Linked DNA regions of Anaerobacillus alkaliphilus. Each later gene encodes a partner of the first gene's protein in a complex. Links are inferred from orthologs where the notes say so. Each region holds a gene or a part of one and is shown in the gene's direction. Other genes may lie near its edges.

Region 1 (16,411 bases):
CCCAGGGGCACCAACAATGTACATTGCTTTGTTAAATCACCCACAATTAAAAGAATTCGACCTGTCATCAATTGATGCGTGCTTAAGTGGTTCAGCAGCATTACCAGTTGAGGTTCAATCGAAATTCGAGCAATTGTCAGGAGGGAAGTTAGTAGAAGGTTATGGGTTAACTGAGACATCTCCAGTAGCCATTGCGAATTTCTTATGGGGGAAGCGTAAGTCTGGGAGTATTGGTGTACCTTGGCCTGATACTGAAGCTGCTATTCTATCAATTGAAACAGGTGAAGAAGCTCTTCCGAATGAAATCGGTGAAGTTATGGTAAAAGGCCCTCAAGTGATGAAGGGCTACTGGAATCGACCAGAAGATACACAAGCTACGTTTAAGGATGAATGGTTCTTAACAGGCGACATGGGCTATATGGACGAAGAAGGTTATTTCTATATCGTTGACAGAAAGAAGGATATGATTATCGCTGGAGGCTTCAACATATATCCGAGGGAAATTGAAGAGGTTCTTTATGAGCATGAGAAAGTCCAAGAGGCTTGTATTGTTGGAGTGCCAGATGCCTATCGTGGTGAAACTGTAAAGGCATTTATCGTTACCAAAGAAGGTCAGAAATTAACGGAGGAGGAGTTAGATCAATATTGTCGTAAACATTTGGCAGCCTTTAAAGTCCCTAGACTTTATGAGTTTAGAGATGAATTACCGAAAACAATGGTAGGGAAAATTCTTCGCCGAGTGTTGGTAGAAGAGGAAAAGAAGAAACTAGAAGATCAAATTTTAGATAAGTAATTCCTAGCTAGCCCTTCATATTGAAGGGCTTTCTTTATTCTGAAGTCAATGTAGAAATTAGCACAATTCGCAACGAAATAAAAAAATTTAAAATTTTGTAACAAATCTCTTTATTATTGTAATCGGTTTCATTACAATAGAGAGGAGGAGAATGTTTTTTTACAATACTATGAAGTTAATAGTATTCTGAAAAACCTAAAATCTTTAGCTTTGGAGAGGGCTAAGCTTTTAGATTTTCACTAGAAAGAGGGGTAAAAAAAGGAGGGCAAAAGAAAATGGAATTGTCGTCTCAAAAGGTATGGTCCAAAAATTACCCTACTGAAATACCTTTCACAATTAACTATGAAGAAAGAACACTACAAAGCTATTTGAAGGAAGCTAAGGAGAAGCATCCAAATAAAATAGCACTTCACTTTCTTGGTAAGGAGCTTACATATTTAGAGCTCTACAACTCAGCGTTAAAGTTTGCTAATCAATTAAAGTCATTAGGTGTTGTCAAGGGGGACCGAGTAGCAATTATGCTAGCAAATAGTCCTCAATCCGTTATTAGTTATTACGGTGCTTTGATGGCGGGTGCTATTGTTGTGCAAACAAACCCTCTTTACGTAGAAAGGGAATTAGAACATCAAATGATAGACTCAGGTGCAAAGATCATGATCTGTCTTGACCTTGTTTATCAGAGAGTTAAAAAGGTTCGTCCAAAAACTACTCTCGAACATGTCATCGTTACAGGTATAAAAGATTACTTGCCATTTCCAAAAAACCTGATTTATCCTTTTATCCAAAAGAAGAACACTGGCATTACTATTAATGTAGATTATGGTGACACGGTGCATTCGTTTGTGAAACTATTAAAAAGTGGTGAGGCAAAAGAAATTCATGTTGATTTTGATGTAAAAGAGGATCTAGCTTTGCTTCAATACACTGGGGGAACAACAGGTGTAGCAAAAGGAGTAATGTTAACTCATTTTAATTTAGTTGCTAACACAACACAGGCAATTAAATGGATGTACAAAATGACTCCTGGTGAAGAAGTAATTATCTGTGCTTTGCCATTTTTTCACGTATATGGAATGACTGTCGGAATGAACTATTCAATTATGCATACGTCAAAAATGATCATCATTCCAAAGTTTGATACAAAACAAATTCTAAAAGATATTCAAAAACACAAAGTGACGATGTTTCCTGGCGCGCCAACTATGTACATCGGCTTAATTAACGATCCTGATATTGAGAAGTATGACCTTTCATCAATTGAAGTATGTATTAGTGGTTCATCGGCACTTCCTGTTGAAGTTCAACAGCGATTTGAGCAGTTGACAGGAGGAAAGCTGTCAGAAGGATTTGGGTTGACAGAGGCGGCTCCAGTTACCCATTTTAACGAAATGTGGGGAAGACGCCCAAGTGGTAGTATAGGTTTTCCTTGGCCAGATACAGATGCAATTATATTAAATGCCGAAACGGGTGAAGAAGCTACACCAGGGCAAATCGGTGAGCTATTGATTAAGGGACCGCAAGTCATGAAAGGTTATTGGAATCGACCAGAAGACACCTATGCAACTCTTAGAGATGGCTGGTTGTACACCGGAGACATGGCCTATATGGATGAAGATGGCTACTTCTATATTGTTGACCGTAAAAAGGACATGATTATTGCTGGTGGCTTTAATATTTATCCACGGGAAATTGAAGAAGTATTATTTGAACATGAGAGCATTCAAGAAGCTGTTATTGTCGGAGTGCCGGATCCATATCGTGGTGAGACTGTTAAAGCTTATATTGTTTTAAAGGAAAATCATCATGTGACTGAGAAGGAGTTAAACACTTACTGCCGAAAGCACTTATCAGCTTATAAAGTACCACGCCTTTATGAATTTAGAGATGAATTACCGAAAACAATGGTAGGGAAAGTGCTACGACGAGCTTTATTAGAAGAAGAACAGAAAAAGCTTGAAGCAAAGAAAAATCAACAAAAAAGTAGCTAACATAAAAGACAAAAAGGTTCTCTTACTACCTAGTGAGAGAACCTTTTTGTAATATTGCTGTCGTTTCTTCACTTATTCCATAACATCATCAACAATTGGCTCATCGGTAATATAATCTGCTCCGTAATGCTTTAATGTTGAGGTGATTTGTTCATAATGCTGTTTAGATTGAGCTTCAATTGTAAAGACAACAGCCCCGCCTTGGACGTGTTTCTCTATTTCTTCAGCCTCATACTTATTAATTCCCATATCCATAAACCCGCCGATAAGACTGCCAGTTGTTGCACCTGCTAAAGCACCATAGATTGGTCCTGCAGCAAGTAAGATACCTAAGCCTGGGAAAGCCAGTAAACTTAAGCCGGTTAACGCACCACCAATTCCACCAAGAGCCCCGCCAATTAAAATACCGTTTAGTGGTGTATCACTACTCATGTCATCACCTTCTGCTCTTGTAGGATCTTGACGATGAATAAAAGAAATGTCATCTCTGGGTACGAAGTTTAATAAAGCATGAAATGCTTCTTCAGCATTATGTAAATGATAAAACGTTGCGATAATATGAGGTCTACCCATCATTCCACCTCCTTACTTTAAGTTTCTTTATTACAAGGTTGAAATATATTCCTTTACAGCTTTTATTTGCTCAGTATTTAACCCCAAACTTGGCAAAGATGGCATAGTGCCGATACCGTTCAATAATATTTTTTGAAGTTCTTCCTCATTGTAGCGTTCTGTAATACCTTGCATCCCTGGTCCAATTTTATATTCATCAGTAACACTGTGACAGCCGAAACAGCTTTGAGAGAAAATGGTTTCCCCATCTGCAGCTACTTCTGCTACCTGATTTAGGGGGACTGCCATGATTAAATAGCCAAAGGCCCAGATGGCTAACAAACAATAGGTAACAACAAGGAAGCGAGGGACTTTAGCATTGCCCATTCGAATGTCTTCAGCCATATCTTCTACTTGGGGAGTAGGTGGTTCATCCATAGGAGCGCCATGTTCTGTTTTTGGGTGTTGTTCTTCAGAAGTGTGAGAACGATCATCGTTGCCTTTATTATTGTCCAAACCTCTACACCTCACTTTCTAATCAATAAAATTTTAATTACTAACTGGCCTACCTTCCGTTTGTGGAGAAGGCTTTAAGCTCATTAAATAAGCAATTAAATCTTCCAGGTCCTGTTCACTTAAATAATTGTAGCTAGGCATTATACTTCCAGGTAATATTTTTTGAGGATTGAGTAAGTGTTCACGATGCCAGTCAGCATTCCAGCGATTTCCGACCCACATTAAGTCAGCTCCTGTCCGTTTTGAACCGAGCATTGCCGGAGCTTCATAATAATAATCAGCTGGTTGAGAAATTGGTCCAAGTGTACTATCTGCTAGAACGGGTCTAACGAACATGGTATGACAAACATGACAACCTTCACGGATGTAAACCTCCCTACCACGGTACTCGGCTGAATCATGTGCAAAGTTACGTAATTCAGCATTTTCATTTGGTACCTGCATCTGGTCATCATAGAATGGTAAATACGCAGTGCCAAAAACTCCTATTAAAAATAAAATAGTTGCGCCAATAATATAAGTTAACATTGATCTTTCATTCGCAAAACTTCCCATTTCTCCTTCACCCCCACTATTAGAATGTAGAATGTAGAATGTAGAATGCAAAATTTAGAATTATTTAGGAGCTACTTCAAAGCTACATTAATTTCAATTCATAATTCATAATTCATAATTCATAATTCAAAATTCATAATTCAAAATTCATAATTCAAAATTCATAATTCTCAATTGTCTTATCAAGCTGTACTTTCATTCGTGTTTTGAGTTTTCTTCGAAAGGCGGATTGTCTTATAGAGATTAATGATAAAGAAAATTTGTGCGACAAACATTAATACACCACCAACTGCCCTAATCCAAAAGAAGGGTTGCATCGCTATTAGCATCTCAACAAATCGAAGTCCATATTGTGCACCTTCAATCCATGCAAATCCCTCAAAAACGCCAGCTGTCCAAGTACTAAACGTAAATAATAACAAGCCAATTGTTGACATCCAAAAATGGGTTTCCATTAATTTTTCAGAATAGATATTTTGATATGTTATTTTTGGAAGGACATAATACATCATCGCGAATGCAACGTAACTAAACGCACCAAAGACCGGTAGATGAGCATGACCAGGAACCCAATCAGTGAATTTTACAATTGAACTAGGTCCTTGAAGTGACTGGAAAGGACCTTGTAAACAGGTTATTAGATAAAAAATCGACCCCGAGACTAGAAACTTTAAAGGTGTATTGTGAGCGACAACATGCCATTTTCCTTTCATCGTTCCGAACACATTGGCAAGTACAGCCCATACGGGAATGATAAGAAGTACTGAAGGGATGATACCAGCTTTCATTAACCACATTGGGATAGGACCATTTTGTAGATGGTGAGGCCCATTCCATACATAGAAAGTCGCGATTGTCCAAAATCCGATTAATGATAAACGATGACTATAAAGTGGGTTTTTCGATAAGTATGGTAGTAAGTAATAAATTAAACCAACACCTACAGTTGTAAACCAGAGTCCGATGACATTGTGACCATAAAACCAAAAAATTAAGAATTGTGGAACACCTGACAGTAATTTATATGGCAGGTTACCAATGATATAAAGTCCAGGTAACCAAATCAGGGAACCCATGAAATACCACAGACTAACATAAAGTTGTTTTTCATTACGTTGGGCAATTGTAGTAAAACATATAAATGCCAATGTAATTATTCCTAAAACAACAACGACATCAAGCCATAACGGCCATTCGCCATATTCTGTAGTTGTTGTATAACCTAAAGTTAAGGCAATCGAACCAGCAACGATAACAAAGTTCCAAATATACGCGAGGGAAACAGCCATCTTTGGAAAAGCTAGTTGATTCCGACAGAGTTTAGGGATAACATAAAATAAAGCACCTATGTTTGCCATAGTGAGCCAACCAAACAGCAACATATTAGTATGGACTGGGCGGATTCTCCCAAATTGAAGGTAAACCTGTAGTGGACCCCATACTAAAAAATTTGGCCAAATAAATTTTAGTGACAATATTAGACCGTAAAGCATACCGACTACAAGCCATATCAGTGACGAGTAGAAAAATATCTTTGTAGGTCGGTACATATCATTAGAGGTTTGTGTGGTCATCAGTTACATCCCTTTCAAAATTGTGTTAATACAAGTAATAAATAACGAATAACCTTACTATTTCCAATTGCAATTTCCTTATTCTCCAAAAATTTCATATTTGAGTTTCTTATAATGAGAAGAGGATTGACATTCATACAATCATAGACTAAAATAAAAAATATGAATGAATAGTCATTCATTATATCATGGTGAAAGGGGAAAACCGAGTGGCTAAGCGAAGAGGCCAAAAATATGAACAGATCATCGAAGCTGCTGTAAAGGTTATCGCCCAAAATGGCTATCATCACTCACAAGTCTCTAAAATTGCAAAAGAAGCAGGGGTAGCTGACGGAACGATCTATCTTTACTTTAAAAATAAAGAAGACATCCTTGTTTCTCTCTTTCAAGAGAAGATGGGGAGATTTATTCAAAAGATTGAAGATGAACTAGCAGGAGAAACGTCAATTGAGGAGAAATTATTATTATTAATAAGTATGCATCTTCAACAATTAGAAGATAACCATGCATTAGCAATTGTAACTCAGTTAGAACTACGACAATCCAACATAGAATTACGTAATCGTATTAATGAGGTGTTGAAAGGTTACTTAAAACTGATTGATACGGTCATTTTACTTGGTATTAAGGAAGGAATTTTTTCGGAAGAACTAGATGTCCGAATTGCTAGGCAAATGGTCTTCGGTACAATTGATGAGGTTGTCACAAACTGGGTCATGAAAGAACATAGATACAGTTTAGTGGCTCTTGCACCATCGGTTCACAAAATGCTATTAAAGGCTTTAAGTAAATGAGTCAATGCTAGTTCGGTAGTGCTTTAATTGAGGTTTATCGTCAAGAGTTTGAGTGTAAGCTTCTTGCTTACGACTCGACTCTGCCTTAAATTCTCAAAAATTTTTACAAATAATTTTCTTAATATTCAATTTTGCTGGAATATGTGGAATAATTATTTAGTAACGTACTACATGAACTTAGAGATTAATAGAATTAAGCATTGAGTAAATCAAAGGAGTGAGTGAGGTTGTCTACGTACCAATTTTTCCTTGTTAAACAGGAAGGGCGGATTGCAACAATTACGATTAATCATCCCCCTGCGAACGCCTTATCGTCTCCATTGCTTCGTGAATTATCTACAGTCTTGGATCAACTTGAGAATGATGATGAAGTAAAAGTAATCGTTCTACATGGACAAGGTAGATTTTTTGCAGCGGGTGCCGATATTAAAGAATTTACTACCGTAGAAACAGGAGCTGATTTTGCTCATTTAGCACAATATGGTCAAAAGTTATTTGATCGCATTGAACAGTTCAAAAAACCTATCATTGCTGCTATTCATGGAGCTGCATTAGGTGGTGGTCTTGAGTTAGCTATGGCTTGTCACATCAGACTTGTTTCAGAATCAACAAAATTGGGCTTACCAGAACTACAGCTTGGGCTAATTCCAGGCTTTGCGGGTAGTCAGAGGTTACCCCGCTATGTAGGTGTTGCCAAAGCAGCAGAAATGATGTTAACAAGTGAACCGATCTCTGGTAAAGAGGCTGTAACCCTTGGTTTAGCAAACCATGCATATAATGAAGAGGAATTAATGGAAAAAGCATATGAGTTAGCAAATAAACTTGTTAAAAAGAGTGCTGTTTCTATGAGACTAGCTCTTGAATTGCTAACATATGTAAACCATCATAATTACGAAGAAGGGGTTAAAAAGGAAGCTGAATTATTTGGCATCGCTTTTGACTCTGAGGATGGTAAAGAAGGTATTAAAGCCTTTATTGAAAAAAGGGCACCTCAGTTTAAAGACAACTAGAGAACATAATAATTTCACAAAAAACGATTATTTTAAAAACACTTGTCCATAACTTAAGGGAGGTTAAAGGAATGAATATTTTTGTAATAATGAAGAGAACCTTCGATACAGAAGAAAAGATTACAGTAAGCAACGGCTCTATAAATGAGGATGGTGCAGAATTTATCATCAATCCTTACGATGAATACGCAATTGAGGAAGCATTAGTTCTTCGTGAAAAACATGGCGGTGAAGTAACAGTGATCTCATTTGGTGAAGAAGATGCTGAAAAAGAACTTCGTACTGCATTAGCAATGGGTGCTGACAAAGCAATTCTTGTTGATAGCGAAGAGGTAGAGGCAAAAGATCAATTCACGACCGCGAAAGTTTTAGCTACTGTGTTAAAAGATAAAGAGTTTGATATTATCTTAGGTGGTAATGTAGCTGTTGATGGTGGATCAGGTCAAGTAGGTCCAAGAATTGCAGAAGAGTTAAACATCGCTCACATTACATCAATCACGAAAATTGACATTGATGGAACTGTAGCTACAATCGAACGAGATGTTGAAGGAGATAAAGAAGTTGTTGAAGTTTCCTTACCAATTCTTGTAACTGCTCAACAAGGCTTAAATGAGCCAAGATACCCTTCACTTCCAGGAATTATGAAAGCGAAGAAAAAGCCGCTAGAGCGTCTTGAATTAGATGATCTTGATCTTGAAGAAGAAGATGTAGAAGCAAAAACCAAAACAGTAGAAATCTTTCTACCGCCTTCGAAAGCAGCTGGTAAAGTTCTAACTGGTGATATTGCAGCTCAAGCAAAAGAACTTGTTTCATTATTAAAGACAGAAGCAAAAGTAATTTAACTGGAGGGGATTTATAAATGGCTAGAAAAGTATTAGTTCTTGCTGATGTACGTGATAATTCATTTCGTAACGTTTCCTTTGAAGCAATTGCTGCAGGTAAAAAAGTAGCAAATGGTGGAGAGGTTGTAAGTGTAGTATTAGGTGAAAATGTAAGCGGTTTAACTTCAGAGCTATTTTATTACGGTGCGGACAGAGTGATTACAGTTGAGAATAGTAGTTTAAAAGAGTATACACCAGATGCATACTCTCAAGCTTTATTACAAGTAATTGATGCTGAAACTCCTGATGCAGTATTTATGGGTCATACAGCTGTAGGGAAAGATCTTGCACCACGTATCGCAATGAAAAAACAATCGGGATTAATTTCTGATGCAATTGAATTAGAAGCTGTTGGAGAAGAAGTAATCTTTACTCGTCCAATATATTCAGGGAAAGCATTCGAGAAAAAAGTTGTGACAGATGGAATGATCTTAGCTACAATTCGTCCGAATAACATTCCTCCTTTAGATAAGGATGAGTCAAGAACTGGCGAAGTAAAGGCTCTTGATGTAGAAATTAAAGATCTTCGTACTATTATTAAAGAAGTTGTTCGCAAAAGCACAGGTGGAGTTGATTTATCAGAAGCAAAAATTATTGTTTCTGGTGGTCGCGGTGTGAAAAGTGAGGAAGGCTTTAAAAAGCTCTATGAATTAGCAGATGTTCTGGGAGCAGCAGTTGGTGCATCACGTGGAGCTTGTGACGCTGACTATTGTGACTATGCGCTACAAATTGGTCAGACAGGTAAAGTTGTAACTCCAGACCTTTATATTGCATTAGGTATTTCTGGAGCAATCCAACACGTAGCTGGAATGTCTAACTCAAAATGTATCGTTGCAGTAAATAAAGATCCTGAGGCTTCTATTTTCAGCATTGCTGATTACGGAATTGTCGGAGACCTATTTGAAGTGTTACCACTTTTAATTGAAGAATTCAAGAAAGAAGTAGTAAGCTCATAACAAACGAAGCGAGCCCATTGGGCTCGCTTATAATATTTACGAAAATACGTGGATATAATTCCTTAAGTAAGGGAAATTTCATAGTGTAAGCAATTTTGTAGCTAGCTTTGTTAAAAAGATGTTATAATACGCTATGAGGTAAAAAGATGGATTTTAGGGAGGATTTAACAATGGCAATTGTAAACGTGACGGATCAAACCTTTACTAGTGAAACAAGTGAAGGAGTAGTTTTAGTAGACTTTTGGGCACCATGGTGTGGACCTTGCAAAATGATTGCACCGGTACTAGAAGAACTTGACGCTGAACTAGGCGATAAAGCTAAAATTGTAAAAATTGATGTTGATGAAAATCAAGAAACAGCTGGTAAATTTGGAGTCATGAGTATTCCAACATTATTAGTAATTAAAGACGGTGAGGTTGTTGATCAAGTTGTTGGTTTCCAACCAAAAGAAGCTTTAGCTGAATTATTAAATAAACACGTTTAGTACGAAAGCCACTTTTAAAGTGGCTTTTTTGTGTGTAAAAAATATCTTCTACATTTTACATTCTACATTTCACAGACAATTATGTTATAGTTACTCTCATATAAATATCATCGATAAGTAGGTGATTAAAATGGAGAAACTTAAGGAAAAACTTGCAATATTGCCAGATCAACCTGGTTGTTACTTGATGAAAGATCGACAAGGAACAATTATTTACGTTGGTAAGGCAAAAATATTGAAAAATAGAGTTAGGTCTTATTTTACTGGTTCTCATGATGGAAAAACGCAGTTGTTAGTAAGTGAGATAGAAGATTTTGAATATATTATCACGTCATCGAACCTTGAAGCATTAATCTTGGAACATAATTTAATTAAGAAGTATGATCCGAAATATAATGTGATGTTAAAGGATGACAAAAGTTACCCATATTTGAAAATTACTGCTGAAGAACATCCTAGGTTAATTACAACTAGAAATGTAAAGAAGGATAAAGGAAAGTATTTTGGTCCTTACCCTAATGCTGGGGCAGCTAGTGAGACGAAAAAACTTCTTGATCGTCTATATCCATTAAGAAAATGTAGCACCATACCCGATAGAGTATGCCTATATTATCATATTAACCAATGCCTAGGACCATGCATTCAAGAAGTGAGCGAAGCTACAAATCGTGAAATGGTTGAGGAGATCTCTCGTTTCTTGAACGGTGGTCATAAAGAAATTAAAAAAGATTTGTTTGCTAAAATGGAAAAGGCTGCTGAAGCATTAGAGTTCGAACGAGCAAAGGAATACCGTGACCAAATTCAACACATTGAGGCAGTGATGGAAAAGCAGAGGATAACAATTGCTGATGATGTTGATCGGGACGTTTTTGGCTTTGCTTACGATAAAGGCTGGATGTGTGTACAGGTCTTTTTTGTTCGTCAGGGAAAGCTAATAGAACGTGATGTTTCGCTGTTTCCAGTTTATCAAGAGCCTGATGATGAATTTTTAACATTCCTAGGACAATTCTATAGTCAAAAAGAGCACATTAAGCCCAAGGAAATATTCCTACCAAAATCAATTGATAAAGAGCTAGCTAGTGATTTTATCCAAGTTCGAACCGTTCATCCTCAAAAAGGACCCAAGAAGGACTTAATTGAACTGGCAGGTAAAAACGCAGAAGCGGCTTTAAAAGAAAAGTTCGCTTTAATTGAACGTGACGAAGCAAAAACGGTTAGGGCTATTGAAAACTTAGGGATTGCTTTAAATATTCATTCACCCCATCTAATTGAAGCCTTTGATAATTCGAACATTCAAGGTGTAGATCCAGTTTCCGCTATGGTCTCGTTTGTTGATGGAAAACCAAATCGTAAAGGATATCGAAAATATAAAGTGAAAACAGTAACAGGCCCGGATGACTATGAATCAATGAGAGAGGTTGTTAGAAGACGTTATTTAAGACAACTTAAAGAAAACCAACCATTACCTGACCTAATTGTGATTGATGGAGGTAAGGGACAAATTTCAGCTGCTCAAAGTGTTATTGAAGACGAGTTAGGTTTATCAATTCCCGTATGTGGTTTGGCAAAAGATGATAAACACCGAACGTCACAATTATTAATGGGTGATCCACCTGAAATAATCCCATTAAAAAGAGATAGTCAGGAGTTTTATTTGTTGCAACGGATCCAAGATGAAGTTCACCGTTTTGCAATTACATTTCATCGTCAAATTCGTAGCAAAACTTTGTTTACATCTGTTCTTGATGATATTGATGGAGTAGGAGAGAAACGGAAACGTACATTGTTAAAACATTTTGGATCAGTTAAGAAAATGAAAGAAGCCGAGTTAGAAGATTTTCGTAGCATAGGAATACCAGAAAAAGTAGCATTGGCTCTAATGGAAAAACTAAAAGAGTAAGATGGAGAGTTTTTCTTTCTCTCCCACATTTACAATTACTTTTTTTTCTGATAAACTACTTCTTAATTGAATATCCAATACTTCAAATGTTGAAGTGGTGGTAGAGGTGCAAAAACCAAGAGTAAATTATCGTAGGATGATGAGGTCCAGTAATGATAATTAAAAGGGGAATTTGCCGAAGTGTAACACTCGCTCACGAGTTTTATGCTGGACCTGCATTGAAGAAATGTAGGGCTGTCACACAGTCACCCCAATGATTGTGTGGAGAACTATCTCACGTGTACGGGAACATTATTTTTCGTTTCTATTGTTTTAACACATTAAAAAGTTAAAGCATCAGTGAGGGTTTTCTTCTTACTGATGCTTTTTTATATGGAAAAACTACTGAGATAGAATTGGGGAAAATATAGAAATTGAAAGGATGTTACGTATGGGGTTAGTGGTGCAAAAATTCGGTGGAACTTCAGTTGGAAGTGTAGAAAGAATCAAACATGTTGCAGGTAGAGTGATAGAAACGGTTGAAAACGGTGATCAGGTTGTCGTAGTTGTCTCTGCGATGGGTAAGTCAACTGATGAGTTAGTAAAATTGGCTAACGATATAACGGATAAGCCTAGTAAAAGAGAGATGGATATGCTACTTAGTACTGGTGAGCAAGTGACTATATCGTTATTATCAATGGCATTACAGGCGAGAGGTTATGAGGCAGTTTCATTAACTGGCTGGCAGGCAGGGATTATCACAGAAGCTTGCCATAGCAATGCTCGTATTACGAAGTTTGAGGAAGAAACAATTAAACAACATTTGGGTGCAGGGAAAATCGTTATTGTTGCTGGTTTCCAAGGTGTAACTGTAGATGATGAAATTACTACTTTAGGAAGAGGAGGATCAGATACGACAGCAGTTGCTCTCGCAGCTGGCTTACATGCTGATCGTTGTGATATCTTTACTGATGTAACAGGCGTATTTACAACAGACCCAAGAGTAGTAAAAAATGCTCGGAAATTAAGCTCAATTTCCTATGATGAAATGTTAGAATTAGCAAACCTTGGTGCAGGAGTATTACATCCTCGTGCTGTTGAGTTTGCAAAAAATTATCAGGTAAAATTAACGGTTCGTTCTAGTATGGTTGAAGAAGAAGGCACAATGATTGAGGAGGAAGTAACAGTGGAAGAGAATTTAGTTGTACGTGGTCTAGCTTTTGAAAGTAATGTGGCTAAAATATCAGTTTGTGGCATGCCAAACCAAATTGAAGGACTATCAAATTTATTTACAACACTAGCTGCAAACAATGTGAATGTGGATATTATTATCCAAAATGTCATCGCAAGTGAGAATACAAATATTTCCTTTTCAGTTCTTTCTGAGAAGTTAACTGAAACGTTAGAAGTACTTGAGCAAAATCGTGAAACATTAAAATTTCAAGAAATCTTGCACGAAACAGGACTAGCCAAAGTATCAATAGTAGGTTCAGGAATGATCTCTAATCCAGGTGTGGCTGGTCAAATGTTTAAAGCTCTTTCAGAAAAAGGGATTTTAATAAAAATGGTTAGTACATCAGAAATTAAAGTTTCTACGGTTGTAGACCAAAAAGATATGGTGTTGGCTGTCGAGACACTTCATGAAGAATTTCAATTAGATAAAGTTAAGGTTACTGTTTAGTATTACTGAGAAAACGAGCAGCATCTTGATGCTGCTCGTTTTTTACACGCTTTCATCGTACACATCCCATTTAACGTGAAAAATCAGCGTTGGATGCCCTTTTTTTTGTACTTCGTTTGTTTCTGTCATATACCCGACAATACGTTGAATTTGCTCAGCTAGAAAACCAGCTTCTAGAGGTCGATGTATTTGTTTTTTTTGCCCAAATAAGCTAGACGTTAACTCAAAGGTTAATTCTGATTTTTTTTCTTTTAACAGTGTTAACTCTCCCCAACCTGCTCGTTGGAAGAAACCAATAATTTCTTCAATGGAGTTAACCGGATATTTTCTTGCAAGTGATTTCCCCGACCAATATAAAATAATATTATGCTCTTTTCCAAGAAGATCTGGTAGAACATCTTCTCTTAATAAATCGTAGCCAAACAAAGGAATTTGCAGTTCTGTTTCATCTATGGTTGTTGTCTTTTTTTGACCAAAGATCATCATCCGTCCCCCAATTTTTTTGTGTAAGTCATGTAGAATTTTAGTATGGCTCTAAGTTCAAACTTATAAATCATTGATTTCTACAATTAACTTTTACTCTATAAAGTATTATACTTCTTTTATTGTGAATTCACTATATGCTATTTCTAAATCTGTGGTATACTAAGTCCCGAACAAAATTCGGAGGTAAAGATGATGAATTTATCTAAAGGTAAGTTTTTAACCCCGTTTCGCATTATTATTATCTCATATATTGTAGCAATGTTTTTATTTAGTTTGTTGCTATATTTACCCATTTCAAGCTTACCTGGTGTAAACGTGACATATCCGGAAGCCTTGTTTACTTCCGTTAGTGCAGTAAGTGTAACTGGACTAACAGTTGTGAATGTTTCCGAAACGTTCAGCTACATAGGTATTATTTTTTTGGCAATAGCTATTCAATTAGGCGGAATTGGAATTATGACCTTAGGGACATTTGTTTGGATGATCTTTGGTAGAAAAATCATTCTTTCTCAAAGAATGCTTATCATGGTTGACCAAAATCAAAATAATTTCTCGGGTCTTGTGAACTTAATGCGTGGGATACTAGTTGTTGCGTTAGCGATTGAATTAATTGGTGCACTTATTTTAGGAACATACTTTTTAAATCATTTCGATACAGTTGGTGAAGCATATTACCAAGGAGCTTTTGCATCCCTAAGTGCTTTTACAAACGCAGGTTTTGACGTTACTGGCCAATCATTAATTCCTTTTGCAAATGATTATTTTGTCCAACTCGTTACTGTTTTGTTGATTTTTGCTGGAGCAATTGGCTTCCCGGTGTTAATGGAGTTAAAGCAGTATTTCTCTAAAGAACACCCGAATTTCAAATTTAGCTTATTCACCAAGATTACTACAGCCACATATTTCATTGTGTTTTTCTTTGGTTTTATCTCCATTTGGGCGTTAGAGTATGGGCACTATTATGTAGGACTAGAGTGGCATCAGCAATTATTTCATTCTTTATTTAATTCAGCTACCGCAAGAAGTGGTGGGTTGGCGATCATGGACGTTTCAGATTTAAGTCTGGCAACACTACTCTTACTTTCAGGTCTTATGATTATTGGTGCGAGTCCATCAAGTGTAGGTGGTGGAATTAGAACCACTACTTTAGCGGTAATGTTCTTAACTATTCGGAGCTTTGCGTTAGGAAAAAGCGATGTGAAGGTGTTTGGTCGTGAAATTCATCAAGAAGATCGACAGAAAGCATTTATTGTCCTATCTGTATTTATTGTGATGTTATTTACAGCGATTATTTTAATTGCTGCTTTTGAAAATAGTAGTGAATTTGCATTAATGGCCATTATATTTGAAGCAAGTTCTGCGTTCGGAACATGTGGTCTCTCTATGGGGATAACACCATACTTAAGCTTACCAAGTCAAATGGTGTTGATGGTACTTATGTTCATTGGTCGTGTCGGTTTGGTTGCCTTCTTGTTCTCTGTACGTAAAAAAGAGACAAAAAGCTATTACAAGTATCCGACAGAACGCATTATTATTGGGTAAAGGAACTGTTCATGAATAAGTTCATGAACAGTTTTTTTTTTTTTTAAAATTAGGAAAATGGAACAATTATTACTAATTGCTCAATAATAGGAAAAAAATCTAGTGAACTTTTAAAAAGTGGTTTTAATGCAATAATTACTCTTGTTTGAAAATTAAGACTTTTTCAAACAAAATTGGCAATTCAAACAATTTGTTAGGAAATAAAGTAAGGAGAAATTCTTACTGTACCAACAATTCTAGCAGGTTTTACTAGGGATTATTTGTTGATTAAACGCTTTCATTAAACAGAATTTTACAAACTGTAAAGTGTATCCGTTTTCTTGACCTAACAGATAGATGAGAGTAAAATAAAAATGTCACATTATATTCAAAGATAGTGTTTTTAATCTTGTTGACAATCCCAAAAAACTATTATCCTAGTGTTTATTCTAGAAATTATGGGGGGATGCGTTCCTAATTATTGTTAAATGTTAAACAAAAAGATTTTTTAGAAAATCAATACTTTAGTTATTCTACTGAAGTATAAAGCTTTCCCAATTGAAAAGCTGAGGTTTTATTACCTTACAAAACTACTATTAACAGGGGGAAACAAAGAATGGCCGGTAATCGAGAATTTTTCTTTCGTAAGTTGCACTCTTTATTAGGAGTTATACCAGTAGGACTTTTTCTAATTGTTCATTTAGCGGTTAACTATTTTGCAACGTATGGAGCAGATACTT
Region 2 (16,360 bases), 140 kb from region 1 along the record:
TCAACTGTACAAGCACCAGATAATTGTTCTTCCATATTGTCTATAGCTGCCTTAGGAAGTTTACCTCGATATGGCCCTATTAAACTCTCGCGGTAATTTCTAGCTGCTTCCTCAGGATCCAGATTAGACGCAAATAAGTTTGGTACGTCCTTAATCGCTGTCGGTAAGTTCGATAATGCCTGTCCAAAAACGTCTTCAAGGTTGGAAGCAGGGTCTGTGCTTACAATTAGGACTCGACTTCCAGCTTTGGCTAAAGCTAGTGCTGTAGCGCATGCTGTTGAAGTTTTTCCGACGCCACCCTTCCCGGTAAAGAAAATATGTCTTGTTGTCGGAAGTTTATTTGGGTGAAATAGTTCCATTATGTACCATATCCTTTCTTTGGTGTGAGAGATGAGATGTAAAATGTAGAGATATCATTGCCACATTTTACATCTGATAGCATTCTTAATTCGTTTTAAAATCTAATGTTAACTTTGGTGCTTTTACTTCTAATTCACTAACTTCGATATTTAACCAAGAAGCTAATTCCGTTTTTGTTGGGTAGTTATGAGTTTTTTTAATCTTCCCATCAACGACTGTTGCAGGTAGTGCATCAACGCCTTCAGCTTCCATTAAAAGACCGATTTCACTGTTTAATACATATGGCTCCGCATTTTGAGCTAAATTATGTCTAATTACGTCATAGCCTTTATTTTGAAGTGTTGCAACATCTCTAGCTATTCTTGTTAACTCAGGATCCACTTCAGGACCACATACTCCTGTCGGGCAACAAAGGGCTGGATCAAAAATTTCAATTTTTTTCGTCATATCAGTTCCTCCTAATGATCTTTCGTCTAGTATTACCTCAAAAACATTTATGCTTTACATTAGTGTAACATAATCTACATTGACATATAAGTATATAATTATATAATATGAGTGAGAGTGAAAGGGGAGAAATAATGGAAAAGATCCAGATAGATAAAATGGCCATAGTTCTTAAGCTTTTGGGAGATAAAACTAGGTTAACAATTATCTTACTATTAAAAGAAAGTGATTGTTGTGTATGTGAGTTTGTTGAACTGTTTGATATGAGTCAGCCTTCCATTAGTCAACATGTCCGCAAACTAAAAGATGCAAATTTAATAACAGAAACCAGAAAAGGACAGTGGATTTTTTATTCGTTAAACAAAAACTCTGAATTCTATGAAACAATCCTATCAATAACCGAACATTTACCTGCGCAAGAAGAAAAGATTATTCAATTAGAAAAACTGGGTAAAAAGATTAGCTGTGATTAACAAAGGAGAGTGAGAAAGAAAATGAGTAGTGAAGCTAAAGAGAAAAAGGGAATAGGCTTTTTTGAACGCTACTTAACTGTTTGGGTAGCTATTTGTATCATAATGGGTCTTGCGATAGGGCAATGGTTACCAGCAGTACCAGAAACGTTAGCAAAATTTGAATATGCACAAGTATCGATACCAGTTGCTATCTTGATCTGGTTAATGATTTATCCAATGATGGCACAAATTGATTTTACTAGTATCGTCAATGCTGGAAAAAAGCCAAAGGGATTAGTTATTACACTTGTTGTGAACTGGTTAATTAAACCGTTTACGATGTTTTTCTTGTCTTGGATATTTTTTAAAGTCATATTTTCACCATTTATTTCAGGTGATTTAGCGACTGAATATATTGCAGGTGCGGTACTACTAGGAGCAGCACCATGTACGGCTATGGTATTCGTTTGGAGCTACTTAACAAGAGGAGATGCAAGCTATACTCTTATCCAAGTCTCTGTAAATGATTTAATTTTAATCTTTGCCTATGGACCGATCGTTATGTTTTTGCTTCGAATAAATAATGTCATTGTCCCTTATGAAACAGTGATTTTGTCTGTGGTGTTATTTATTGTTATTCCACTTGTTGCAGGATATTTATCAAGAGTTGTCTTAATTAAAAATAAAGGTAAAGAATGGTTCGAACAAGTATATTTAAAGCGCGCTGGTAAATTTACGATGGTTGGATTACTTCTAACCTTAATTATTATCTTCTCTTTCCAAGGGGATGTGATCTTAAGTAACCCGTTTCATATAGGACTAATTGCAATCCCATTAATCATACAAACATTTCTAATCTTTGTAATCGCCTATTTCTGGGCAAGGAGATGGAGACTTCAACATAATGTTGCTGCACCTGCAGCGATGATTGGAACGAGTAATTTCTTTGAACTAGCTGTTGCTGTTTCAATTGCATTGTTTGGTTTAAACTCAGGTGCAACATTAGTAACTGTTGTGGGTGTATTAGTAGAAGTGCCATTAATGCTTTATTTAGTAAAGATTGCAAACAATACACGACATTGGTTTCCAGAACCAAAAGTAGCCAAATAATAGTCGTTATTGATATAAAAACCTTAAAGGAGAATTATAATGTCTAAGAAAGTTATTTATTTTTTATGTACTGGCAACTCTTGCCGTAGTCAAATGGCCGAAGGGTTTGGTCATCATTATTTAGGTGATGAATGGGAAGTCTATTCAGCTGGAATTGAAGCTCACGGTGTAAATCCTAACGCGGTAAAAGCAATGAAAGAAATTGATATCGATATTACTAACCAAACATCGGATACGATCGACCCAGAAATATTAGCTAAAGCTGATCTTGTTGTAACGCTTTGTGGGCATGCCAATGATGTTTGTCCGGCAACGCCTAAAAATAAAGAGCGCGTTCATTGGGGCTTTGATGACCCAGCAAAAGCTGAAGGGACAGATGAAGAAAAATGGGCATTCTTCCAACGAGTCCGTGGCGAAATCGGTGATCGTATTAAAACATTTAAGGAAACTGGAAAATAAGATGTTGGAAAAGAGGTGCTAAGTTAATTAGGCACCTTTTATTTCGTGGGTAAGATAATTTAGCTGACAAGTGAGACTTAATATTTTGATCGTTGTATCCTCCTGATCTTAATAAATGCATTAGGAACATCCCTGATAACTAATCCTTCTAAAATATAGAAAGTGTACGCATTTACTTCCTTCTCGGTTACCGCATTCTCCTACAAACTGGAAAATAGGCGCATTAAGAAAGTTCTTGCTTACCGAATTCTCCTACAAACTGGAAAATAGGCGCATTAAGAACGTTCTTGCATACCAAATTATCCTATAAACTGGAAAACAGGCGCATTAAGAACGTTCTTGCTTACCGAATTATCCTATAAACTGGAAAACAGGCGCATTAAGAACGTTTTTGGTTACCGAATTCTCCCATAAATTGGAAAATAGGCGCATTAAGAACGTTTTTGGTTAGTAAATTCTCCTACAAACTGGAAAACAGGCGCATTAAGAACGTTCTTGGTTACCAAATTCTCCTACAAACTGGAAAACAGGCGCATTAAGAACGTTCTCGTTTACCAAATTCTCCTACAAACTGGAAAACAGACGCACTAAGAGCATACATTCTTGCTTACTTTGTATATCCGTATAAAAACATCCTGTCACTTGTGAAAGTGCGATCAAATAGGAAACTATTGACAAATCACTGCTATTTTCGTAAAATTCAGATAGACAGTAGACTGACTAGTCGGTCTACTTGTAGTACATAAAATTTGTGAGTCACTTTTCCGTTATACCAATTTGGTAAGATGAGGTGAAATGAATGTTTAAAAAAGTATTAATTGCTAATCGTGGTGAAATCGCAGTAAGGATTATTCGAGCATGTCAGGAACTTGGAATTTCAACAGTAGCTGTTTATTCTCAAGCAGACAAAGAGGCGCTCCATGTTCAATTAGCTGATGAAGCTTATTGTATCGGACCTTACCTATCGAAAGAAAGTTATTTAAAGCAAGTAAATCTGTTGAGTGTAGCAACAATTACTGGCGTTGATGCGATCCATCCTGGCTATGGTTTTTTAGCTGAGAACGCTGAATTTGCAGAGCTATGTGGAGAATCAAATATTACGTTTATTGGTCCTTCGCCAATGGCCATTCAGAAAATGGGTGCTAAGGCAGTTGCTAGAGACACGATGAAAGCAGCAGGAGTACCGATTGTTCCAGGTACTGACGGGATCATTAACGATGTAGAACAAGCACTTATTACTGCGCGTGAAATTGGGTTTCCAGTGATCATTAAAGCTACAGCAGGGGGCGGCGGTAAGGGGATGCGTGTTGCGCAAACTGAAGCCGAACTTCAAAAAGCAGTGACAATGGCCCAACAAGAAGCAGAAACGGCTTTTGGAAACGCAGGCGTGTACTTAGAGAAATATATTGAAGAACCTAGACACATAGAGATACAAGTGTTAGGAGACACATACGGCAACGTCATTCACCTAGGTGAGCGTGATTGTTCGATCCAAAGAAGACATCAAAAATTAATTGAAGAAGCTCCTTCGCCAGCTTTAGATGAAGAATTACGTTCAAAAATGGGTGAAGCAGCTTTAAAGGCAGCAAATGCTGTTCAATACACAGGTGCTGGCACAGTCGAATTTTTATTAGATAAACATAGAAATTTTTATTTTATGGAAATGAATACTAGAATTCAAGTAGAGCATCCAGTAACAGAAATGGTCACAGGTGTTGATTTGATAAAAGAGCAACTTTTGGTTGCAGCAGGTTATCCTCTATCAATCTCACAGGAGGATATCGTTATTAATGGTTGGTCAATTGAATGCCGAATTAACGCTGAAAATCCTGCGAAAAATTTTATGCCATCTCCAGGAAAAATTGAAACGTATCTACCACCAGGCGGGTTTGGTGTTCGAGTTGATAGTGCGGTGTACCAGGGGTATAGTATTCCACCATATTATGACTCAATGGTTGCGAAACTAATTGTTCACGGAAAAACTAGGGAAGAAGCTATTGCAAGAATGAAGCGGGCTTTAAATGAGTTTGTTATTGCTGGTGTAGATACGACAATACCGTTTCATATTGCTCTTCTTGAACATGAAGACTTTATCAACGGGAACTTTAATACGAAATTTCTAGAACTTAACAAAATTATGTAAGAGATAGGCCCAAAGGATGGAGGCGATGTTTTGTGAAGGATAAACCTACAAAGGAGAAAATAACAGAAGTAGCACTCCAACTTTTTGAGCAGAATGGTTATCATGCAGTTACTGTAGATAAAATTGTTACATTAAGTGGAACGAGTAAAGGGACTTTCTATCATTACTTTAAATCAAAAGATGAACTTCTTTATAGCGTGCACGATTATTTTATCACTTATGTTCTTGATAAAGCCACCGAAGCATATGAAAAATGGCAGACTCCTACTGAAAGGCTTAACGCCATTATTAAATCTTTTGTGATGATGTTTGATATGTATCGGCCGCACGTTACGGTGTTTTATCAAGAGAATCTATACTTGGCACCAGAGTATTTTTATGAGATTAAGAAAAAACGCGATCAGTATAAAGAGATGATGTTCAAAGTTGTTCAAGAAGGAATTGATATAGGAGAATTCAGGCGCGAACTACCTGTTCCTATAACATCCATGGCAATTTTCGGAATGATCAATTGGACGTATAAATGGTATAAAGAGGATGGGAAAAATTCGATTTCAGAGATTGCTAACATCTATGCAAATTTTGTTCTTCATTCGATCTTAACAAACGAAGCATTAAAAAAATATGAAAGTTTAACAACCTTAGGAGGAAAAAATGATGTATAAAATTAATGATTTAAGAGAATTGATCCGTGCTGTTGACCGCTCTAACATAGATGAGTTAATCGTAAAGGGCGAGAATAATGAAAAAGTTGTTATCCGTAAAAAAAGTGCGGTTACCCATACAATAACCGGACAAATGGAAGCGTTGCCACAAAGATATGAAGTGTCAAATACTCAGCCTAACCCTGCTACTCCAGTTGCACCAACACAAGAGGTAAAAGAAGTTGTTCCAGCTCCTTCAGCAGCACCAATTGAAGAAAATCTTCACAAAATCACATCACCAATGGTAGGGACATTTTATGCAGCACCGTCGCCTGAAGCAGCACCTTACGTAAAAAAGGGTGATCAAGTAAAAAATGACACAGTTGTCTGTATTGTTGAAGCAATGAAACTAATGAACGAGCTTGAAGCAGAAGTAAGTGGGGAAATAGTAGAAGTATTAGTAGAAAATGGCCAACTAGTCGAATACGGTCAACCACTTTTCCTTGTTAGAGTGTAACCTTTATGTAAGCTCTTGATCAATATTACTCTAGAGGAGGTCGACAAAACGAATGGATATGTTTGATAAAATAGAAGAAATGGAAGAACGGCGTTGGAAAGTTAAAAATGGTGGTGGTGAAGCTAGAATTGAAGCTCAGCACAATCGTGGGAAATTGACTGCGAGGGAACGAATTGATCTTCTAGTGGATGAAGACACCTTTGTTGAAATAAATCCTTTTATTGAAAATCGTGGTTTGGCACTTGCATCTGGGAGTTCAGAGGCCCCAGGTGAAGGAGTAGTTACTGGTTATGGAAAAATTGATGGTCGTTTAGTTTTTATCTTTTCACAAGACTTTACCGTTTTTGGTGGAGCGCTTGGTGAAATGCATGCCACAAAGATCGCAAAAATTATGGACTTTGCAGCTGAAAATGGAGCACCAATCATCGGATTAAATGACTCTGGTGGTGCCAGAATTCAAGAAGGTGTTCTTTCTTTAGATGGTTATGGACATATTTTTTATAGAAATTCAATTTATTCAGGAGTAATTCCACAGATTTCCGTCATTATGGGACCTTGTGCAGGTGGAGCGGTCTACTCGCCTGCGATTACAGATTTTGTTTTTATGGTAGAAAAGACGAGTCAGATGTTTATCACTGGACCAAAAGTAATTAAAAGCGTGACTGGGGCTGATATTGCAACGGAAGATTTAGGTGGAGCAAAAGTACATTCTTCATTAAGTGGAAATGCTCACTTCACAGCAGCTACTGAAGAAGAGGTTCTAAAAGAAGTACGGAAATTAATTAACTTTTTGCCACAAAACAATCAAGAAAAAACACCAACAAAGCCACCTATGATTGAAAAATCAAGAAATGAGCGCATTGATGAACTGATTGACTTAGTACCTATCGATGGAACGAAGGTGTATGACGTACGCAAAGTCATTATGGCGATCATTGACGATGAAAATTTTATGGAGGTTCAACCATCTTTTGCGAAAAATATTGTGGTCGGTTTTGCTAGGATTAATGGCGAGTCAGTGGGGATTGTAGCAAATCAACCAAAGTTTATGGCTGGCGGACTAGATATCGATTCCTCTGATAAGTGTTCAAGATTTATTCGCTTTTGTGATTGTTTTAATATCCCTATTATCACCTTTGAAGATGTGAGTGGGTTTATCCCAGGGATAAAACAGGAACATGGCGGAATTATACGCCATGGTGCCAAGATTTTATATGCTTATTCTGAAGCGACTGTACCGAAAATAACGGTTATTCTTAGAAAGGCCTTCGGTGGTGCTTATGTTGCTTTAAATAGTAAAGCAATCGGGGCTGATTTAGTGTTTGCATGGCCAAATGCTGAAGTAGCAGTGATGGGACCTGAAGGTGCAGCAAACATTATCTTTTCAAAGGAAATTTCAGAGAGTCCTAATCCTGAAGAAACTAGACAAGCAAAAATTCAGGAGTATCGCGAGAAATTTGCCAATCCATATGTTGCGGCTTCTAATGGGATGATTGATGATGTTATTGATCCACGTGATACAAGGAAGAGCCTAATTAATGCTCTTGAAATGTTAAAAAATAAAAAGAAGTCATTGCCGAAGAAAAAACACGGGAATATTCCATTGTAAAACTATGGAAGTCTAGAGTAATCAATACATCTCTACACTCAACACTTTAAAGGCAGGTGACTAATTAGATGTGTCCTAAAGAAAGTAAAGAAAATATTTTCCAATACATTTGTGATTATCCAATACCTACGTATGATGAGTGGAAGGTAGCTGTTGAAAAATCATTAAAAGGAGTTCCTTTTTCAAAACTATTAACAAGAACATACGAAGAGATAGTACTTGAACCAATGTACCAACAAAAAGATGTCGATCGTTTAGAATTTCTCTCAGCTCTACCGGGTCAATATCCGTTTGTCAGAGGCACAGGAATTGAAAACAATTGGCTGGTAGCTCAAGAAATGACCCACCCAGTACCTGAAAAACTAAACGAATGGTTAAAGGAAGATCTACAAAAAGGTGTTAATGCAATAAATCTAGTACTAAATAGTGACAGTAAGCAAGGGATGGTAAGCAAGACTTCTCGACGATCCGGTACCGCCATCTCTACTTTGTCTGATTTAGAAACAATTTTTAGTGATATAAAAGTTAATAGGTACCCCTTAGTCATACAATCTGGGGCAAATGCCAGCATCATAGGACTTATTGCGGCCTATTATGAAAAGCATAACTTACCATTAACCGATCTTAGAGGCTACATTGGGATGGACCCACTATCGATATTAGTTAGTGAAGGATCTTTACCAAATAGCATTGATCGTTATTTAGATCAAATGGCAGAAATTCTTAAGTGGAAGCTAGACAATAAATTAGATGTTAAGACAGTCTTTATTGATAGTAGTCCATACCATAATGGAGGAGCAAGCGCTGTTCAAGAGCTAGCCTTTATCATTGATACAGCTGTTTACTATATTCGGGGATTACAAGAACGAGGATTTTCAATTAATGAAATTGCTGGCTCATTCTGTTTCTCATTATCTATTGGCTCAAATCTATTTATGGAATTAGCGAAAATTCGTGCAGTGAGAATTCTTTGGGCAAACGTAATTGAAGCCTTCGGGGGAAATGAAGAAAGTCAAAAGCTTACAATTCACGCAAGAACCTCACAATGGACCAAAACCATTTATGATCCTTACGTGAATATGCTACGTGGAACTGTTGAAGCGTTCACCGCCGCTCTTGGGAGTGTCAATAGCTTACATGTTAGTCCCTTTGACGAAGCCTTTGCTTTACCAAATACTTTTTCTCGCAGAATTGCAAGGAATATTCAATTTATTATTCAAGAAGAAGCACATATATCCAAAACAATGGACCCAGCAGGTGGCTCTTGGTATGTAGAGCATTTAACTGAGGAAATAACAAATAAGAGCTGGGAGCTATTTCAACAAATAGAAGCCTTGGGTGGGATGTACAAGGCCTTAAATTTGGGAACTCCACAAAAACTTGTAAACGAAGTAGCAGCTAAGAAAAAGGCTGATATAGAAAAAAGGAAACTAGTCTTTGTTGGTGCAACTATGTATCCTAATAATCATGAATCATTTCCATTAGAGCATTATGAGGAAATGAAAAACGTTGTGGAGAAACAAAGTAAGCTCTCTAAACAGGAACAACCAGTAGATTTTTCGATTAAACCAGGGAATATCATGGTAGACGTTATTAAAGCCTGGAAGAACGGAGCATCACAAGAAACAATTATGAAAGACTTGGTGAAAGGAAGCACAACTTCAATAGAAAGAATTGAAGGCTTTCGAGCAACTGATGCTTTCGAGTTACTACGTTATGCAAGTGAAAAGAATAAGGCAACTGGTCAATCTGCGAGTGTTTTCTTAACAAGTATCGGGCCTTTGTCATCTCACAAACAACGATCTGATTTTATTACCAGCTTTTTTGAAACTGGTGGATTTGATGTCATAAAAAACAATGGTTTTACAGATGTTGAAGAGGCTATTAAACAGACAATAAGTACCGAAGCAACAATTGCAGTTCTATGTGGTAAAAATGAAGACTACCTTGATCAAGCGCTAGAAATCGTTGCAGCTGTTAAAGAGCAGCGACCTGATATGAAAATTTTTGTAGCTGGGAAACAGGAAGAGTTTCTAGAAAATCAGTTACTAGAGATAGGCCTTAATGGATTTATTCATATGGGAACGAATTGTTATCAATTATTAAAGCAACTACATGGAGAAGAGGAGGAAATGGTCAATGAGTAATCCAGATTTTACGAAACTAACGTTAAAAAAGGGTCCTACCGTTGAGCAACAAGCACCTTCGTTCTCCGATGAACATTCGTTTCGAACGTTAGAGCAAATAACTGTGAAACCTTTATACACAGGTGAAGATACAAAAGGGCTCGAACATCTTGACTATGTTTCAGGAATTGCGCCATATTTACGAGGACCTTATCCGGCAATGTATAAGACGAGACCGTGGACGGTAAGGCAGTATGCGGGTTTTTCTACGGCTGAAGAAAGTAATGCTTTTTATCGTCGTAATCTTGCTGCCGGACAAAAAGGACTTTCGATTGCTTTCGACTTAGCGACGCACAGAGGCTATGATTCAGACCATCCCCGCGTGATTGGTGATGTTGGGAAAGCCGGGGTTGCAGTAGATTCGATTTTAGATATGAAGATCTTATTTGATGGAATTCCTTTAGATAAAATGAGTGTCTCAATGACAATGAATGGTGCTGTATTACCAGTGCTGGCTTTTTATATTGTGGCTGCTGAAGAACAAGGAGTTAGCCAAGAGCAACTAACAGGAACGATTCAAAATGATATTTTGAAGGAATATATGGTACGAAATACGTATATTTATCCTCCTAAGCCATCAATGAAAGTAATTGCTGATATTTTTGAGTACACCTCTAAGCACATGCCGAAATTCAACAGTATTAGTATTTCCGGGTATCATATGCAAGAAGCCGGAGCAACTGCTGATATTGAACTAGGCTACACGTTAGCGGATGGCATTGAGTATATTCGAACAGGTATAGAAGCAGGGTTAGACGTCGATGCGTTTGCACCGCGATTATCATTTTTCTGGGCAATTGGTATGAACTATTTTATGGAAGTGGCCAAGATGCGTGCAGCTAGATTACTTTGGGCAAAGCTATTAAAACAATTTAACCCTAAAAACGAAAAATCACTAGCTTTGCGTACTCATTCTCAAACTTCTGGATGGAGCTTAACAGAGCAGGATCCTTTTAACAATGTTGCAAGAACATGTATTGAGGCATTAGCAGCTACGTTAGGCCATACTCAATCTTTACACACAAATGCTTTAGATGAGGCAATTGCTTTACCAACTGACTTCTCAGCAAGGATAGCTCGAAATACCCAGTTATTTTTGCAAGATGAAACAGGAATTTGTAATGTGTTAGATCCTTGGGGTGGCTCTTATTATGTAGAAACATTAACAAAAGAGTTGGCAGAAAAAGCCTGGGGTCACATTCAAGAGGTTGAGAAACTTGGAGGAATGGCAAAAGCAATTGAGACAGGGCTACCAAAAATGAGAATTGAAGAAGCCGCTGCGAGACGCCAAGCTCATATCGATTCGAAAAAAGAAACAATCATCGGTGTGAACAAATACCGGCTTGAACAAGAAGATCCTATCGAAATATTAAATATTGATAATTCGGCAGTTAGGGAAGCACAAATAAAACGACTCGAGTATTTAAGGAATAACCGTGATGAGCAGAAAGTTTCTGAAGCACTTCAAGCAATAACACGAGCCGCTGAGTCAGGTGATGGTAACCTATTAGCGCTTGCAATTGAAGCAGCTCGGGCTCGAGCAAGTTTAGGTGAAATATCTGATGCTTATGAGAAAGTTGTTGGGAGGCATAAAGCAGTGATTAGGTCGATTAGTGGAGTTTATCGTGCTGAGTTTGCCGAAGAAGAACAAATTAATAGCGTTAGACAGAAAGCCGATGAATTCTCTGAAAATGAAGGCAGAAGACCGAGGATTATGATTGCAAAACTTGGTCAAGATGGTCATGACCGAGGGGCAAAAGTAATTGCAACTGCGTTTGCTGATTTAGGCTTTGACGTAGACATTGGACCACTATTCCAAACGCCAGAAGAAGCAGCTATTCAGGCTGTCGAAAACGATGTTCATGTGATTGGCATGAGTTCGCTCGCTGCTGGTCATAAAACATTGCTTCCTGAGGTAGTGAAAGAATTAAAGAAGCTCGGGCGTGATGATATTTTAGTCATTATTGGTGGAGTAATTCCCCCACAGGATTATGACTATTTATTTGAACAAGGGGCAGCAGCCATTTTCGGACCTGGTACAGTTATTCCAGTTGCAGCTCTGAAAGTGTTAGAAAAAATTAACGAGCAACTTAATGAAGAATGAGGAATTCAGAATGTAGAATGTAGAATGTAGAATGTCTGAAAATCTACGTTCTACATTTGAAAGGAGATGGCTATGGACCGAAACGAGAAAGCTCCTAGACGAAAGAAACAATTAGATGTCAATGACTACGTAAATGGAGTTTTAGAAAATAATCGTGCTATTTTAGCCCAGACAATTACTCTTGTTGAAAGTAATGCTGAAAAGCACTTTGATCTCGCACAGGAAGTCATCACTAAATTGATACCTTATACTGGGAACTCTATCAGAATAGGTATCACTGGTGTTCCAGGGGCTGGAAAGAGTACATTAATTGAGGCATTTGGAACTTATTTGTGTAGTTTAGGACACAAGGTCGCCGTTCTAGCTGTTGATCCTAGTAGCCAAATATCGAAAGGAAGCATTCTAGGAGATAAAACTAGAATGGAACAGTTAGGAAGAAACAAACGAGCGTTTGTCAGGCCAACACCAGCTGGCGGTACTTTAGGTGGTGTCGCAAGGAAAAGTAGAGAAACAATGCTAGTCTGTGAAGCAGCTGGGTATGATGTCATCATCGTAGAAACAGTAGGTGTCGGTCAAAGTGAAACGACGGTTAGGTCAATGGTTGATTTATTCATTGTTTTAATGATTACTGGAGCTGGCGATGAGCTACAGGGAATGAAAAAAGGTGTCTTAGAATTAGCTGATGCTATTTTTATTAATAAAGCCGATGGTGATAACAAACTGAAAGCATTGGCTGCAAAAGAAGAATACAACCAGATCCTTCATTACATCCCACCAGCGACAAAGGGCTGGGAAACTAGAGCGTATACATGCTCTGCCATTACCGGAGAAGGGATAACTCAGCTTTGGGATCTTGTGGGAGACTATATTGCTCATACAAAAGAAACTAACGTGTACTTTGAGAGAAGAAAAGAGCAATTATTTTTATGGCTACAGGAAACATTGCAATCTCAACTATTACAACGATTTTATGAACACGCTAGTATAAAAGTAAATTTGCCAAAGTATAAACAAGAAATCGAAGAAGGGCAGATATCAGTTACCTTGGCAGCAAAAAAGCTGATAGAGCAATATGACCTTCTAAAATAAAATGGTGATATAGATAGTAACCAAACTATTTATGTCACTTTTTTTCTTTTTGTAAGCAAAAAGAATACAAGCAGGAAGCTAGATATGGTAGGATTTAATTAAACAATGCAACTAGGGGTTGAGACAATGGAAAGCTGTTCCAAATGTACAAAGGAGTTTTATATCCTTGATCAAGGTATAATTGAAATTCAATCAATAAATCAAGTTATTATGACATCTATTAAAGAACTTTTAACTAACATAGATATTTCGTATCATGGACAAGATTTTCATGTCCGTTTCCAGTATGAATCTATTGAACAGTTAATTTCAGTTTTAAAAGAAATTGACCATTCGTTTAATCAAGATACAAAAGGAAAGTTATATTGTATAACGAAACACATCCAAGCTAATGCTGAGCACTTTTCACCCAATACACCATTTCTTGAATTCTATCACAGAGCAAGTAATAGAGAATATTTAACGATCATTAACGAGCAACTTTTTACAAGTTTTCTACAACCAGTCGTTTCTTTGAAAAATTTAAACGTATATGGGTATGAGTTTTTATTAAGGCCATCAGGTGATATAAGCTTTAATCCTGGGGAATTATTTTCTTTCTCGAGGAAAGCTGGTTTGCAATCACTTTTAGATAGTCAGGCGAGAGTCTCTTCAATAAAAACTAGTGCACAACTTGTGGAAAACGGATTCAAAAGATTTATTAATTTCTTACCATCGTCGATCTATGACCCGAACCATTGCCTGAGAAGTACTTTTGCTGCGGTAGAAAAGTACGGTGTAGATGCAAATGATCTAATTTTTGAAGTAGTAGAGACGGAACGAATTGATGATATAAATCACCTGAAAAACATTTTTGATGTATACAAGAAACATGGAATAAAGGTAGCATTAGATGACTTAGGTTCTGGTTTTGCGACAATGGAAGTACTAAAGCAATTACAACCTAATTACGCAAAGCTCGATCGTTCAATTATTGATTATTGTGATCAAAACAAGGAGAAGCAAGAAACAATTGCAAAGATTGTTCAGATTGCCAATGAATATAATATTATCCTTCTTGCTGAGGGGGTAGAAAGAAAAGAGGAAGCTGAATTCTGTAAAACTATCGGGATCCCACTAGCACAAGGGTACTATTTTGCACCACCTTCATCTAAGCCGATAAGTTCCTTAACGAGTAGTGCTTTGTAAAATCTAGACGCAATCCCACTGATTCGTCCTCCGGTATATCTAGACATCTAAAGGTTTTCAAAAAAAAGGCTTTCCCTATAATTTATTGTAGGAGAGCCTTCTTTAACTATTTAAATTCAGTTTTAATGACCATGTGGATGAGGTGTAGGAGTTGGTTCAGCAAATTTGGAATAACTCTCGTCAATATAGTTTCTAATATCTACTAAAGATACTCCTTGTTCATGTAGTTTTTGCACATCCAGTGCAATTTCAATACAGATACCTCAGCCAGCGCCGTGATCATCATAAACTACTAAATCATCAGTACTTTCAGTGTTAGAGATAAAGCAATCTTTCACGTTATTATGATTAAAAGGATCAATATAACAATTACAATAACACGGAATATGTTCTAATATCCCTTCTTCAGCATCTACAGCATATTGATAGGCTGCCATAGCACCGGGATGTTTTGCATTATAAACGTAATCAGGAAAATTATAAGAATTTGCTTCTTCTGTTGAACTATTACACCCAGTTAATGCTAGAAGCAGAACTACAAACATGAAGAAGAACATCTTATTCAGTCTAATACCCATTTAACTCACCCTCTCTTCTTTGTCTTTCTCTATGCTTTTATTATACAATGTTTCGTTCGTTAAAAAAGTAGCAGTTATTACAAATTCATGATATCCACATAATTAACGTAAATTGTGGTAATTTGTGAGAAAATATGTTTTATAGAAATGCTAGATTTCATTTTTATTATAATGATAGTAAGCTAGATTTAGCTTGAAAAAAGATATAAGGGGGTACATAATGAGTCAATTAGAAATATTGCAATGGTTTACACAATTACAAAATCCATTTTTGACTGAAATTGCAAGAGTTTTAACATTCTTAGGGAATGAAGAGTTTTATTTTTTGATTTTACCGCTTGTGTATTGGTGTTTTTCTAAGACAACCGGTTTTAGGCTATTTTACATTTTTATTTTATCAATGTACGTAAACTCATTTTTAAAAATTCACTATGCAATCACTAGACCAATTGGAGCAGAAGGGGTAAACAATCTTTTTGTGAGTTCAGCTGAAGTAGGAAGTCATTATCCACATGATTCGTTTCCGAGCGGTCATGCTCAAGGATCTGCAACCTTATGGGGTTATCTCGCTTATTCTAGTCGATCCACAAAGATAATGGTTAGTGCGGCAGTTCTAATTTGTCTTATTTCTGTTTCTAGACTTTATACGGGCCTTCATTGGCCAACTGACATACTTGTTGGCGTTGGGCTAGGTCTTGTTATTATTACGATTGCCGTTTTCTTAGATAAGTATGTAACGAATTTATCTCTAACTGTAAAATGGGTTCTAGCAATTATTGTACCTTTATTATTGTTATTTATTTTCCCAGAGGAAGAGGGCTTTAAATTTTCCGGTATCCTTTTAGGCGCTGGAGTTGGTTACTTATTAGAAGGAAAGCTTGTGAATATGAAAATAAGCAAAAGTATTGGGAGAAAAATTCTAGCTTTTGTGGTGGGGATTGCAGGGATGTTTGCCATCCAAGTTGGGGTAAAAGAGATTTTTCCTGAGGAATTCATCTTTGACTTCATTCGCTATGGCTTAATTGGTTTATGGGGCCTTTTGTTAGCTCCAATTGTCTTCATATCACTTAGAATTTATGAAAAGGACAATAAAAAAGATATCTATCCACCAATACAGGGATAAGAAAAAGCATCGGGGATTGACTCCCGATGCTTTTTTATAAGGCTCTTTTCGTAAATATCGTTGCTTTTTTACCCTAAAATAATTGGAAACATACACTAGATGAAGATATCAGCAATAAATTAAGTCAGAAAAGAGCAATGCTTACTAAATTAGTTGTGAATAATTAGTATTTTGTGTAAAAATCCAGTTTTTGGGATTTTTACGAAAGTAATAAACTTTGCGAAAACAGCCTTTTATAATGTAGGAGTAATATAGGCCATATTACCAGTAATCAGTAAAACCCCTAAAATCACCAAAAGCACACCGCTAATAAATGAAATAGTGCGGATATGTTTTTTTAGATTGTTTAGG

The links.
Region 2: the proteins of trxA (region 1) and arsC are in contact, whole or in part, in an NMR structure (PDB 2IPA), measured with the Bacillus subtilis proteins. The link is inferred for Anaerobacillus alkaliphilus from one-to-one orthologs.

The regions. Positions count from the first base shown.
Region 1 is NZ_QOUX01000046.1:816,438-832,848, reverse strand. The notes cover bases 8,535-11,446. They hold trxA (thioredoxin), read left to right. Parts: upstream 8,535-9,789; coding sequence 9,790-10,104; downstream 10,105-11,446. Other genes in these bases: uvrC (excinuclease ABC subunit UvrC), read left to right, coding at 10,235-11,446; DS745_RS19225 (electron transfer flavoprotein subunit alpha/FixB family protein), read left to right, coding at 8,642-9,619; DS745_RS19230 (electron transfer flavoprotein subunit beta/FixA family protein), read left to right, coding at 8,535-8,624. Also shown: DS745_RS19270 (long-chain-fatty-acid--CoA ligase), read left to right, coding at 1-793; DS745_RS19265 (AMP-binding protein), read left to right, coding at 1,069-2,781; DS745_RS19260 (DUF1269 domain-containing protein), read right to left, coding at 2,854-3,354; DS745_RS19255 (cytochrome c), read right to left, coding at 3,385-3,849; DS745_RS19250 (cbb3-type cytochrome c oxidase subunit II), read right to left, coding at 3,883-4,404; DS745_RS19245 (cbb3-type cytochrome c oxidase subunit I), read right to left, coding at 4,587-5,954; DS745_RS19240 (TetR/AcrR family transcriptional regulator), read left to right, coding at 6,188-6,772; DS745_RS19235 (enoyl-CoA hydratase), read left to right, coding at 7,000-7,782; more of DS745_RS19230, read left to right, coding at 7,854-8,534; more of uvrC, read left to right, coding at 11,447-12,004; DS745_RS19210 (aspartate kinase), read left to right, coding at 12,435-13,664; DS745_RS19205 (YslB family protein), read right to left, coding at 13,707-14,147; DS745_RS19200 (TrkH family potassium uptake protein), read left to right, coding at 14,343-15,692; DS745_RS19195 (succinate dehydrogenase cytochrome b558 subunit), read left to right, coding at 16,288-16,411. UniProt on the Bacillus subtilis protein: Participates in various redox reactions through the reversible oxidation of its active center dithiol to a disulfide and catalyzes dithiol-disulfide exchange reactions.
Region 2 is NZ_QOUX01000046.1:671,762-688,121, reverse strand. The notes cover bases 1,258-4,118. They hold arsC (arsenate reductase (thioredoxin)), read left to right. Parts: upstream 1,258-2,408; coding sequence 2,409-2,828; downstream 2,829-4,118. Other genes in these bases: accC (acetyl-CoA carboxylase biotin carboxylase subunit), read left to right, coding at 3,628-4,118; arsB (ACR3 family arsenite efflux transporter), read left to right, coding at 1,302-2,369; DS745_RS18590 (ArsR/SmtB family transcription factor), read left to right, coding at 1,258-1,280. In the rest of the region: arsA (arsenical pump-driving ATPase), read right to left, coding at 1-362; arsenite efflux transporter metallochaperone ArsD, read right to left, coding at 445-807; more of DS745_RS18590, read left to right, coding at 942-1,257; more of accC, read left to right, coding at 4,119-4,971; DS745_RS18570 (TetR/AcrR family transcriptional regulator), read left to right, coding at 5,004-5,636; accB (acetyl-CoA carboxylase biotin carboxyl carrier protein), read left to right, coding at 5,629-6,132; DS745_RS18560 (acyl-CoA carboxylase subunit beta), read left to right, coding at 6,185-7,741; DS745_RS18555 (methylmalonyl-CoA mutase family protein), read left to right, coding at 7,810-9,888; scpA (methylmalonyl-CoA mutase), read left to right, coding at 9,881-12,031; methylmalonyl Co-A mutase-associated GTPase MeaB, read left to right, coding at 12,104-13,120; DS745_RS18540 (EAL domain-containing protein), read left to right, coding at 13,247-14,308; DS745_RS18525 (phosphatase PAP2 family protein), read left to right, coding at 15,107-16,009; DS745_RS18520 (cytochrome c biogenesis CcdA family protein), read right to left, coding at 16,243-16,360. UniProt on the Bacillus subtilis protein: Catalyzes the reduction of arsenate [As(V)] to arsenite [As(III)]. In vitro, can dephosphorylate para-nitrophenyl phosphate (pNPP).